3 regions of the Priestia flexa genome follow, and region 1 is predicted to be linked to each of the others. Evidence: a T-box and tRNA genes for the amino acid it is inferred to sense, from the RefSeq annotation. Region 1 holds a T-box; the other regions hold tRNA genes.
What was found. A T-box is a leader RNA that pairs with one kind of tRNA and senses whether it is charged. The one in region 1 lies ahead of alaS (alanine--tRNA ligase), so its partner is inferred to be a tRNA-Ala.
Positions count from the first base shown of each region.

Region 1 (3,853 bases):
TAACTCATTTAGGGGGGCTTTGCGATGAATCGAATTATTCCGTCAGTAGTTGCTTTTGGTCTAGGGGCATATGCGTTCAAAATGGCAGATGACCGAGAGATGTTCACAAAGCGCAATATGAAAAAAATGCGCAAGCGTGTTATGAAAGCAATGCACTAAAATCATTGTTGGTCTCTTTACAAAAAAGCTCTTGCTTAGCAAGGGCTTTTTCTCATGGGAAGTTATCTAAAAAAACATCATGAATAAACTCTTTTCTTTGTTGAAAAATAAAGATGAGGAGGAGTTTATTGTGAAAGAGGTACCGATTAAATGGTTTTATCGTTTGGGGATTTTTTTGCTAGCACTGCTTTGTATTTTACTTTTATTTAAAATAAAGTTTGTTTGGCTACCATTTCTTGAGATGTTTTTTAAAGCAATGCTGCCTTTTTTTATTGCTGCCTTTATTACATATTTACTTCATCCAATTGTAGAGAAAACGCATGAAAAAGGTGTTCCACGACCTCTTGCTATTTTACTAATTTATCTCATTTTCTTTGGTGGAATAGGTTATGGTATTTATAAAGGGTTTCCTCTTTTCGTTATTCAGCTAAAAGAATTAAATGAACAGCTGCCTGAGCTTACGGAGATGTATAAGGGATGGGTGCATGAAATTCATGATCGTACCTCAACGCTACCAAACGGAGTTCATGAAAAAATTGAGCAGAGTATCGTTGGTTTAGAGCAAACTGTTAACACATGGTTATTGCGAGTGATGGAGGGGGTTAAGTCCATCGTCAATTCATTTTTAATTCTCATTATTATTCCGTTTATTGTGTTTTACTTGCTAAAAGACTTCGGCCTCGTTCGAAAAGCTGTCGCATATGTTGTGCCAAAGAAATGGCATGAAGAAGGGAAGCATTTTTTACATGATGTAAACTTGTCATTGGGAAGCTACCTTAGAGGACAGTTTTTTGTTTGTCTCATCATAGGCGCTATTGCTACGACTGCATTTTGGTTTTTTAACGTACCGTATGCGCTTTTGCTTGGGATAATCATAGGCATTACGAATATTATTCCGTATTTCGGCCCCATTATTGGAGCAGTACCAGCAGCAATTCTCTCCATGACAGTTTCTGTGAAGCTCGTATTAATTGTTGTCGTCATTATCTTTGTACTTCAATTTCTAGAAGGGAATGTTCTATCTCCTCTAATCGTAGGGAAAAGCTTGCATATCCACCCTCTTTTTATTATCTTAGCGCTTTTGCTTGGGGGAGAATTTGGAGGGGTGTTTGGGCTAATTATTGCTGTTCCTATTTTAGCTATTGTAAAAATTTCGATTTTACATGTGCGAGGGCATACCTTGAAACATTGACAAAGCAACCCGAATTTGTCATAATATCGCCATAGAAAACGTTACATAGTAAACAATACAATGAAGGAACCAAGTAAGCTGTACACTGGTATATAAGAGAAGCACTTCCAAGGCTGAAAGAGGTGCGATACAAAGAATAGCTGAATGCTAGTCCTGAGTGCAGGAAAAACCTGCCGTTTTAGCAGCGTTAATGCGATGAAGGTGATGAACATTCTAACATGTTCATAATCAGGGTGGTACCGCGAGCTAAACTCTCGTCCCTGCTTTTTGGGATGAGAGTTTTTTTGTGTGCAAATTTCTAAAACTCCCTATTGTATTGTGCGTAATGAAGCAAGCTGCTTTTAGGTCATTATGTTTTTGTCTATAAATAATGAAGAGTTCTAAAGGAGGAACCAATCATGAAAAAGTTAACATCTGCACAAGTGCGTCAAATGTACTTAGATTTCTTTAAAGAAAAAGGTCATGATGTAGAGCCGAGCGCTTCTCTTGTACCTCATGAAGATCCATCTCTTTTATGGATTAACAGTGGTGTTGCGACGCTAAAGAAATACTTTGACGGACGCGTTATTCCACAAAACCCACGTATTTGTAATGCTCAAAAATCAATTCGTACAAATGATATTGAAAACGTTGGTAAAACAGCGCGTCACCATACGTTCTTTGAAATGTTAGGTAACTTTTCAATCGGTGAATATTTTAAAGAAGAAGCAATCGACTGGGCTTGGGAGTTCTTAACGAGCGATAAATGGATTGGCTTTGATTCTGAAAAATTATCTGTCACTATTCACCCAGAAGATGAAGAAGCATTCAAGCTTTGGAACGAAAAAATTGGAGTTCCAAAAGAGCGTATTATTCGTTTAGAAGGTAACTTCTGGGATATTGGTGAAGGGCCAAGTGGACCGAATACAGAGATTTTTTATGACCGTGGTGAAGCTTATGGAAACGACTTAACTGACCCTGAGCTATACCCTGGTGGAGAAAACGAGCGCTATTTAGAAATCTGGAATTTAGTATTTTCTCAATTTAACCATAACCCTGATCATACCTATACACCACTACCAAAGAAGAACATTGATACAGGAATGGGACTAGAGCGTATGGTGTCGGTTATTCAAGATGTACCGACAAACTTTGATACAGACTTATTCATGCCAATTATTGAAGCAACTGAAAACATCTCAGGTGCTAAATACCGCACAGAAGATGAAAAAGACGTTGCATTTAAAGTAATTGCTGACCATATTCGTACGGTGACATTTGCTGTTGGAGACGGAGCTCTTCCATCCAATGAAGGTCGTGGATATGTACTGCGCCGTTTATTACGTCGTGCTGTACGCTATGCAAAAAAACTAGGCATCAATCGTCCGTTTATGTACGAGCTAGTACCTGTTGTGGGTGAGATTATGGTTGATTTCTACCCAGAAGTGAAAGACAAAACAGACTTCATTCAGCGCGTTGTGAAAAACGAGGAAGAGCGTTTTCACGAAACGTTAAACGAGGGTCTTGCTATTTTAGCAACAATGATTAAAAAAGCAAAAGACCAAGGCAGTGATACAATTTCTGGTGAAGATGTATTCCGATTATATGATACATATGGCTTCCCTGTTGAGTTAACGGAAGAATATGCAGAAGATGAAAAGATGAAAATAGATCATGACGGATTTGAAAGCGAGATGGAAGGTCAACGTGAGCGTGCAAGAGCAGCTCGCCAAGATTCTAGCTCTATGCAAGTTCAAGGTGGCGTATTAGGCGAGTTAACAGTTGAAAGTGAGTTTGTCGGCTACGATAAAGACGAAGTGGAAACGTTCATTGAAGCTATTATCTTAAATGGAGAACTTGTTGATAAAGTAACGGAAGGTCAAGAAGCACAGGTTATTTTAAAGCAAACGCCATTCTATGCTGAGAGCGGTGGTCAAATTGCTGACCAAGGTGAAATCTCAAATGCCACATCTGTTGCAGCAGTTAAAGATGTGCAAAAGGCACCGAATGGCCAGAACGTGCACACTGTAGAAGTAAGAAGCGGAGAGCTTGTAAAGGGCGAAACTTACACAGCAACAATTAGCGGGAAAAAGCGTGATGCAATCGTGAAAAACCATACGGCAACTCACCTGCTTCACCAAGCATTAAAAGATACGTTAGGAATGCATGTTAACCAAGCTGGTTCATTAGTAACTCCAGATCGCTTACGTTTTGATTTCTCTCATTTTGGACAAATAACAGCGGAAGAAATTGAAAAGATTGAAACGATTGTAAACGAAAAAATTTGGGAAAACATTTCCGTAAATATTGAAAATAAAGCAATTGATGAAGCAAAAGCAATGGGTGCAATGGCGCTGTTTGGTGAGAAGTATGGCGATATCGTTCGCGTTGTTCAGGTTGGAAGCTATAGCTTAGAGCTTTGTGGTGGTTGCCACGTTGCTAATACGTCTGAAATCGGCTTATTTAAGATTGTATCAGAATCAGGAATTGGAGCTGGAACACGCCGTATTGAAGCCGTAACTG
Region 1 covers NZ_CP090431.1:3,053,910-3,057,762, reverse strand. Annotated here, with positions in the region: gene LZP85_RS15795 (hypothetical protein) at 1-3, shown strand, start outside; gene LZP85_RS15790 (YrzQ family protein) at 25-159, shown strand; gene LZP85_RS15785 (AI-2E family transporter) at 287-1,351, shown strand; T-box leader at 1,403-1,616, shown strand; gene alaS (alanine--tRNA ligase) at 1,750-3,853, shown strand, end outside.

Region 2 (3,853 bases), 310 kb from region 1:
ATTTGGCCAATATAACATATTAGCAACAGCATCGACTCGAAAACCATCAATGTGAAAGTATTCTAACCAAAAAAGTGCATTTGATATTAAGAAACTTTGTACTTCCGGTTTACCTAAGTCAAAATTAGCCGTGCCCCATGTATAGTTTTCGCGATCTAATTCGTTTTTATATTCATACGTGGGTGAACCATCAAACATATATAATCCATGCGCATCTTTACAAAAATGCCCTGGAACCCAATCTAAAAGAACACCTATGCTGCTTTGATGACACTGGTCAATAAAATACATTAAATCATGTGGTGAACCGTATCGACTGGTTGCAGAAAAATAACCAGTTCCTTGGTACCCCCAAGATTTATCGAGCGGATGCTCAACCAGAGGTAATAGTTCGATATGAGTAAACCCTTGTTCTATTACATAAGGAATTAACTCTTCAGCTAACTCACGATACGTATATAGTTCACCATCCTCATGAACTTTCCATGAACCAGCGTGTAATTCGTAAATACACATAGGCTTTTCATAAATAGTTTGTTGTTTCTTCTTACGTTTCCAATACTGATCTCCCCACTTATACCCTTCTAAATAATAAATTTTAGAAGCAGTATCGGGTCTTACTTCACTATGAAAAGCATAAGGATCAGCTTTTAGTAGTTTTGTTCCATCACGAGTTGTAATTTCATATTTATAAATCATATTCTCTTCAAGATACGGAATGAATATTGTCCATATCCCTTCAGAATTTAATCGCTCTAGCCGATGATTCAAACCGTTCCATTCATTAAAATCACCCACAATACTTACTGCAGAAGCATTAGGAGCCCAGACAGAAAAACGTACTCCCTCTGTGCTGTTTATTGTTAACTTATGTGCCCCAAAAAGCTTATAACTATGAAATAAATTTCCTTCGTGATAAAGATGGATGTCAAAATCAGTAGGTTGAACAGTCGAATTCAAAAATACCCCTCCTTGATAACAATTAACCTAGTAAATAAACCTTTCTTCTATCATTTCTATTATCTAATTTACATTCCATAAAGCAGCTGTTTTTTCCTTCTTTTCTGAATATTTTTATGAAAATAAAAAAACCATCTATTTATTAGACGGTTTTCAAATAAATAAAAAAGGTTTGCATAAATGCAAACCTTTTTAGATATGACCCGTACGGGATTCGAACCCGTGTTACCGCCGTGAAAGGGCGGTGTCTTAACCACTTGACCAACGGGCCATTATTAAAATCGACTGGCGGAGAAGGAGGGATTTGAACCCTCGCGCCGCTTACGCGACCTACACCCTTAGCAGGGGCGCCTCTTCAGCCTCTTGAGTACTTCCCCAATATAATGGCTCCACAGGTAGGACTCGAACCTACGACCGATCGGTTAACAGCCGATTGCTCTACCACTGAGCTACTGTGGAATAATAAATGGTGGGCCTAAGTGGACTCGAACCACCGACCTCACGCTTATCAGGCGTGCGCTCTAACCAGCTGAGCTATAGGCCCATTATGGAGCGGGTGATGAGAATCGAACTCACGACATCAGCTTGGAAGGCTGAGGTTTTACCATTAAACTACACCCGCTTAATTATATGGGGCGACTGATGGGAATCGAACCCACGAATGTCGGAACCACAATCCGATGCGTTAACCACTTCGCCACAATCGCCATATAGATGGTGGCTCGGGACGGAATCGAACCGCCGACACAAGGATTTTCAGTCCTTTGCTCTACCAACTGAGCTACCGAGCCTTTTTATAATGGCGGTCCCGACGGGAATCGAACCCGCGATCTCCTGCGTGACAGGCAGGCATGTTAACCGCTACACCACGGGACCACTTTGGTTGCGGGGACAGGATTTGAACCTGCGACCTTCGGGTTATGAGCCCGACGAGCTACCAGACTGCTCCACCCCGCGATAATTTGATAATAATATAATGGCGGAGGAAGAGGGATTCGAACCCCCGCGGGCTTTAACACCCCTGTCGGTTTTCAAGACCGATCCCTTCAGCCGGACTTGGGTATTCCTCCGTATATTATATATGGTAGCGGCGGAGGGGATCGAACCCCCGACCTCACGGGTATGAACCGTACGCTCTAGCCAGCTGAGCTACACCGCCATATTATCATAAATGTATTAAATTGGTGGAGCCTAGCGGGATCGAACCGCTGACCTCCTGCGTGCAAGGCAGGCGCTCTCCCAGCTGAGCTAAGGCCCCAGAAATGGTCGGGAAGACAGGATTCGAACCTGCGACCCCTTGGTCCCAAACCAAGTGCTCTACCAAGCTGAGCTACTTCCCGTTTATGGCGCGCCCGAGAGGAGTCGAACCCCTAACCTTTTGATCCGTAGTCAAACGCTCTATCCAATTGAGCTACGGGCGCTTATTAAAATGGTGCCGAGGGCCGGACTTGAACCGGCACGGTAGTCACCTACCGCAGGATTTTAAGTCCTGTGTGTCTGCCAATTCCACCACCCCGGCAGGACTTATTTGTGGAGCGGAAGACGAGGTTCGAACTCGCGACCCCCACCTTGGCAAGGTGGTGTTCTACCACTGAACTACTTCCGCGCATTATGAAATTAAATGGTGCGGGTGAAGGGACTTGAACCCCCACGTCGTAAAGACACTAGATCCTAAGTCTAGCGCGTCTGCCAATTCCGCCACACCCGCATGTGTGTATTTAAAATGGTGAGCCATGAAGGACTCGAACCTTCGACCCTCTGATTAAAAGTCAGATGCTCTACCAACTGAGCTAATGGCTCGAAAGTGGTGCCGGCAAGAGGACTTGAACCCCCAACCTACTGATTACAAGTCAGTTGCTCTACCAGTTGAGCTACACCGGCAACATATTCATGGTGGAGGATGACGGGATCGAACCGCCGACCCCCTGCTTGTAAGGCAGGTGCTCTCCCAGCTGAGCTAATCCTCCATTGATATAACAGCCTGGCAACGTCCTACTCTCACAGGGACAAAGTCCCAACTACCATCGGCGCTAGAGAACTTAACTTCCGTGTTCGGCATGGGAACGGGTGTGACCTCTCTGCTATCGCCACCAGACATATTACATTATACAACATTTTTGAAAGAAATCAAGACTCTTTTTAAGTTTTTATTCTCTCAAAACTAGATAACATTTCGCTGAGTACTTCGTGTACTATCATTTTGGTTAAGTCCTCGATCGATTAGTATCAGTCAGCTACACACGTCGCCGTGCTTCCACCTCTGACCTATCAACCTGATCATCTTTCAGGGATCTTACTAGCTTGCGCTATGGGAAATCTCATCTTGAGGGGGGCTTCATGCTTAGATGCTTTCAGCACTTATCCCGTCCACACATAGCTACCCAGCGATGCCTTTGGCAAGACAACTGGTACACCAGCGGTGTGTCCATCCCGGTCCTCTCGTACTAAGGACAGCTCCTCTCAAATTTCCTACGCCCACGACGGATAGGGACCGAACTGTCTCACGACGTTCTGAACCCAGCTCGCGTACCGCTTTAATGGGCGAACAGCCCAACCCTTGGGACCGACTACAGCCCCAGGATGCGATGAGCCGACATCGAGGTGCCAAACCTCCCCGTCGATGTGGACTCTTGGGGGAGATAAGCCTGTTATCCCCGGGGTAGCTTTTATCCGTTGAGCGATGGCCCTTCCATGCGGAACCACCGGATCACTAAGCCCGACTTTCGTCCCTGCTCGACTTGTAGGTCTCGCAGTCAAGCTCCCTTGTGCCTTTACACTCTACGAATGATTTCCAACCATTCTGAGGGAACCTTTGGGCGCCTCCGTTACTCTTTAGGAGGCGACCGCCCCAGTCAAACTGCCCACCTGACACTGTCTCCCAGCCCGATCAGGG
Region 2 covers NZ_CP090431.1:3,363,727-3,367,579, forward strand. Annotated here, with positions in the region: gene glgB (1,4-alpha-glucan branching enzyme) at 1-960, opposite strand, end outside; tRNA gene LZP85_RS17250 (tRNA-Glu) at 1,160-1,231, opposite strand; tRNA gene LZP85_RS17255 (tRNA-Ser) at 1,247-1,337, opposite strand; tRNA gene LZP85_RS17260 (tRNA-Asn) at 1,345-1,419, opposite strand; tRNA gene LZP85_RS17265 (tRNA-Ile) at 1,428-1,504, opposite strand; tRNA gene LZP85_RS17270 (tRNA-Gly) at 1,509-1,582, opposite strand; tRNA gene LZP85_RS17275 (tRNA-His) at 1,592-1,667, opposite strand; tRNA gene LZP85_RS17280 (tRNA-Phe) at 1,676-1,751, opposite strand; tRNA gene LZP85_RS17285 (tRNA-Asp) at 1,761-1,836, opposite strand; tRNA gene LZP85_RS17290 (tRNA-Met) at 1,841-1,917, opposite strand; tRNA gene LZP85_RS17295 (tRNA-Ser) at 1,938-2,030, opposite strand; tRNA gene LZP85_RS17300 (tRNA-Met) at 2,043-2,119, opposite strand; tRNA gene LZP85_RS17305 (tRNA-Ala) at 2,143-2,218, opposite strand; tRNA gene LZP85_RS17310 (tRNA-Pro) at 2,224-2,300, opposite strand; tRNA gene LZP85_RS17315 (tRNA-Arg) at 2,305-2,381, opposite strand; tRNA gene LZP85_RS17320 (tRNA-Leu) at 2,391-2,479, opposite strand; tRNA gene LZP85_RS17325 (tRNA-Gly) at 2,492-2,566, opposite strand; tRNA gene LZP85_RS17330 (tRNA-Leu) at 2,583-2,668, opposite strand; tRNA gene LZP85_RS17335 (tRNA-Lys) at 2,685-2,760, opposite strand; tRNA gene LZP85_RS17340 (tRNA-Thr) at 2,766-2,841, opposite strand; tRNA gene LZP85_RS17345 (tRNA-Val) at 2,852-2,927, opposite strand; rRNA gene rrf (5S ribosomal RNA) at 2,940-3,055, opposite strand; rRNA gene LZP85_RS17355 (23S ribosomal RNA) at 3,161-3,853, opposite strand, start outside.
Region 2: it has a tRNA-Ala gene. The T-box ahead of alaS (alanine--tRNA ligase) is inferred to sense a tRNA for this amino acid. The anticodon was not compared.

Region 3 (3,853 bases), 850 kb from region 1:
GGCGAAGTATAGGGGCTGACGCCTGCCCGGTGCTGGAAGGTTAAGAGGAGGGGTTATCCTTTGGGAGAAGCTCTGAATCGAAGCCCCAGTAAACGGCGGCCGTAACTATAACGGTCCTAAGGTAGCGAAATTCCTTGTCGGGTAAGTTCCGACCCGCACGAAAGGCGTAACGATCTGGGCACTGTCTCAACGAGAGACTCGGTGAAATTATAGTACCTGTGAAGATGCAGGTTACCCGCGACAGGACGGAAAGACCCCGTGGAGCTTTACTGTAGCCTGATATTGAATTTTGGTACAGCTTGTACAGGATAGGTAGGAGCCTGAGAAGCCGGAGCGCTAGCTTCGGTGGAGGCGTCGGTGGGATACTACCCTGGTTGTATTGAAATTCTAACCCACAGCCCTGATCGGGCTGGGAGACAGTGTCAGGTGGGCAGTTTGACTGGGGCGGTCGCCTCCTAAAGAGTAACGGAGGCGCCCAAAGGTTCCCTCAGAATGGTTGGAAATCATTCGTAGAGTGTAAAGGCACAAGGGAGCTTGACTGCGAGACCTACAAGTCGAGCAGGGACGAAAGTCGGGCTTAGTGATCCGGTGGTTCCGCATGGAAGGGCCATCGCTCAACGGATAAAAGCTACCCCGGGGATAACAGGCTTATCTCCCCCAAGAGTCCACATCGACGGGGAGGTTTGGCACCTCGATGTCGGCTCATCGCATCCTGGGGCTGTAGTCGGTCCCAAGGGTTGGGCTGTTCGCCCATTAAAGCGGTACGCGAGCTGGGTTCAGAACGTCGTGAGACAGTTCGGTCCCTATCCGTCGTGGGCGTAGGAAATTTGAGAGGAGCTGTCCTTAGTACGAGAGGACCGGGATGGACACACCGCTGGTGTACCAGTTGTCTTGCCAAAGGCATCGCTGGGTAGCTATGTGTGGACGGGATAAGTGCTGAAAGCATCTAAGCATGAAGCCCCCCTCAAGATGAGATTTCCCATAGCGCAAGCTAGTAAGATCCCTGAAAGATGATCAGGTTGATAGGTCAGAGGTGGAAGCACGGCGACGTGTGTAGCTGACTGATACTAATCGATCGAGGACTTAACCAAATTAGAAAAGCGAAGGCGACTGTTCAATTGTGAAAGGCGTTGGAGCTTCTGATAGGGGAAACCGCTCTTTGGTTTCAATAACAGAAGTGAAACGACCGAACAATTAGGAGCTGTAGCTAGACAGTAAACTTAGTACTCAGCGAAATGTTATCTAGTTTTGAGAGAATAATCTCAAAACATGTCTGGTGGCGATAGCAGAGAGGTCACACCCGTTCCCATGCCGAACACGGAAGTTAAGTTCTCTAGCGCCGATGGTAGTTGGGACTTTGTCCCTGTGAGAGTAGGACGTTGCCAGGCTTTATAAGATTCCACAGTAGCTCAGTGGTAGAGCAATCGGCTGTTAACCGATCGGTCGTAGGTTCGAGTCCTACCTGTGGAGCCATTTATGGCCCGTTGGTCAAGCGGTTAAGACACCGCCCTTTCACGGCGGTAACACGGGTTCGAATCCCGTACGGGTCACCACTTAATTTTATACAAGAAATTTGGAGGATTAGCTCAGCTGGGAGAGCACCTGCCTTACAAGCAGGGGGTCGGCGGTTCGATCCCGTCATCCTCCACCATGAACATGTTGCCGGTGTAGCTCAACTGGTAGAGCAACTGACTTGTAATCAGTAGGTTGGGGGTTCAAGTCCTCTTGCCGGCACCATTGTTTTCTGGAGGGGTAGCGAAGTGGCTAAACGCGGCGGACTGTAAATCCGCTCCTTCGGGTTCGGCAGTTCGAATCTGCCCCCCTCCACCATCTTATTGGGCTATAGCCAAGCGGTAAGGCAACGGACTTTGACTCCGTCATGCGTTGGTTCGAATCCAGCTAGCCCAGCCATTAAGAGCCATTAGCTCAGTTGGTAGAGCATCTGACTTTTAATCAGAGGGTCGAAGGTTCGAGTCCTTCATGGCTCACTCTTATATGCGGAAGTAGTTCAGTGGTAGAACACCACCTTGCCAAGGTGGGGGTCGCGAGTTCGAACCTCGTCTTCCGCTCCAATTATTATTATTTCGTTTTGTTGGGGCCTTAGCTCAGCTGGGAGAGCGCCTGCCTTGCACGCAGGAGGTCAGCGGTTCGATCCCGCTAGGCTCCACCAATTACATAAATTATTCACCTCTAAACAACGGTTTAGAGGTTTTTTTGTCTCTTTTTAAGTTGTATATATATTCAGAAAAGTGTTGAGTTGAGCCATTCTTACTTTTAGCTATACAATAGGAGTATGAAAGATAAAAAGGGGAGAAAGAGAAATGAAAAATGTATCAATTATTGGTGTACCAATGGATTTAGGCCAAACACGTCGAGGGGTAGACATGGGGCCAAGTGCGATTCGTTATGCGGGAGTAGTAGAGCGAATTGAAAATATTGGTTATGTGGTTAAGGACGAAGGGAATATTGAAATTGCTCCTGCAGAAAGAGTACATAATGATTTAAAAACAAATTTAAAAAACTTGAAGGCTGTAGCAGATGCTAGTGAACGATTAGCGTCTAAAGTAGATCATGTTATTACAAATGGTAATTTTCCACTTGTACTTGGTGGTGATCATAGTATTGCTATTGGGACGTTAGCCGGTGTTAGCAAGCATTATGAGAATCTTGGAGTTATTTGGTATGACGCACATGGAGATTTAAATACGGCTGACACTTCTCCATCAGGCAACATACATGGAATGCCACTAGCAGCTAGTCTAGGCATTGGGCATCCAACGTTAACAAATATTTTTGGATACATGCCAAAAATTAAGCCTGAAAACATTGTGATTATTGGTGCACGTTCTTTAGATGAAGGAGAAAGAGAATTAATTAAAGAGATTGGCATTAAGGTATACACGATGCATGAAGTTGATAGACTTGGAATGGCACATGTTATGGAAGAGACAATTTCTTACTTGAAAGATAAAACAGATGGAGTACATTTGTCACTCGACTTAGATGGTTTAGACCCTCATGACGCACCTGGAGTAGGAACACCTGTTATTGGAGGAATTAGCTACAGAGAAAGCCATCTAGCTATGGAAATGCTAGCTGAATCTAACGTCGTTACTTCAGCTGAGTTTGTAGAAGTTAATCCCATCTTAGATGAGCGTAATAAAACAGCAACGGTGGCTGTTGCGTTGATGGGTTCTTTATTCGGCGAAAAATTACTATAAAAAAGAATCAGCTCTTGTTGTTGAAAACAAGGGCTGATTTAGTTTGATTGCTTTGTATATTGGTTTAATAGTGTATCTAACTCTGAGCTTAACCTCAGTACCTCTTTAGAACATAGAGATGTTTGTTGTGCAGTATTTAACATCATGTGGCGATGCTCTTCAATTCGTTCCAGTAAATTTTTCTCCATCAGCGACATTCCTCACTTTATAATAGTCTTTTACTTCATAAATATCCCAATTTAAAAAATCTTAAACATAAACATCAAATTTTTGTTAAAATAATTAAGCATGAATGAAACTTTAATTAGAAGTAAACGTATATATACTATCCCGCAATGGGCGGAGGTCACTTTTACATGGAGTTATTATTAAAGCGGAAAATAAAAAAAGTAAAAAAAGGCGATCAAGATGCGTTTGCTGATATTGTAGAATATCATAAAGATAAGCTCTATCAGCTATGCTATCGCATGTTAGGTAATCGTGAAGAAGCGCAAGATGCGGCTCAGGAAGCTTTTATTCGAGCCTATGTTAATATTCACAGTTATGACTCATCCAAGAAATTTTCCACATGGCTATATCGGATTGCAACAAATCTTTGTATTGATAAAATTCGTAAAAAGAAGCCAGATTAT
Region 3 covers NZ_CP090431.1:3,903,146-3,906,998, forward strand. Annotated here, with positions in the region: rRNA gene LZP85_RS20145 (23S ribosomal RNA) at 1-1,091, shown strand, start outside; rRNA gene rrf (5S ribosomal RNA) at 1,273-1,388, shown strand; tRNA gene LZP85_RS20155 (tRNA-Asn) at 1,399-1,473, shown strand; tRNA gene LZP85_RS20160 (tRNA-Glu) at 1,479-1,553, shown strand; tRNA gene LZP85_RS20165 (tRNA-Val) at 1,576-1,651, shown strand; tRNA gene LZP85_RS20170 (tRNA-Thr) at 1,662-1,737, shown strand; tRNA gene LZP85_RS20175 (tRNA-Tyr) at 1,747-1,830, shown strand; tRNA gene LZP85_RS20180 (tRNA-Gln) at 1,837-1,911, shown strand; tRNA gene LZP85_RS20185 (tRNA-Lys) at 1,916-1,988, shown strand; tRNA gene LZP85_RS20190 (tRNA-Gly) at 1,998-2,072, shown strand; tRNA gene LZP85_RS20195 (tRNA-Ala) at 2,095-2,170, shown strand; gene rocF (arginase) at 2,322-3,221, shown strand; gene LZP85_RS20205 (aspartyl-phosphate phosphatase Spo0E family protein) at 3,260-3,409, opposite strand; gene sigW (RNA polymerase sigma factor SigW) at 3,578-3,853, shown strand, end outside.
Region 3: it has a tRNA-Ala gene. The T-box ahead of alaS (alanine--tRNA ligase) is inferred to sense a tRNA for this amino acid. The anticodon was not compared.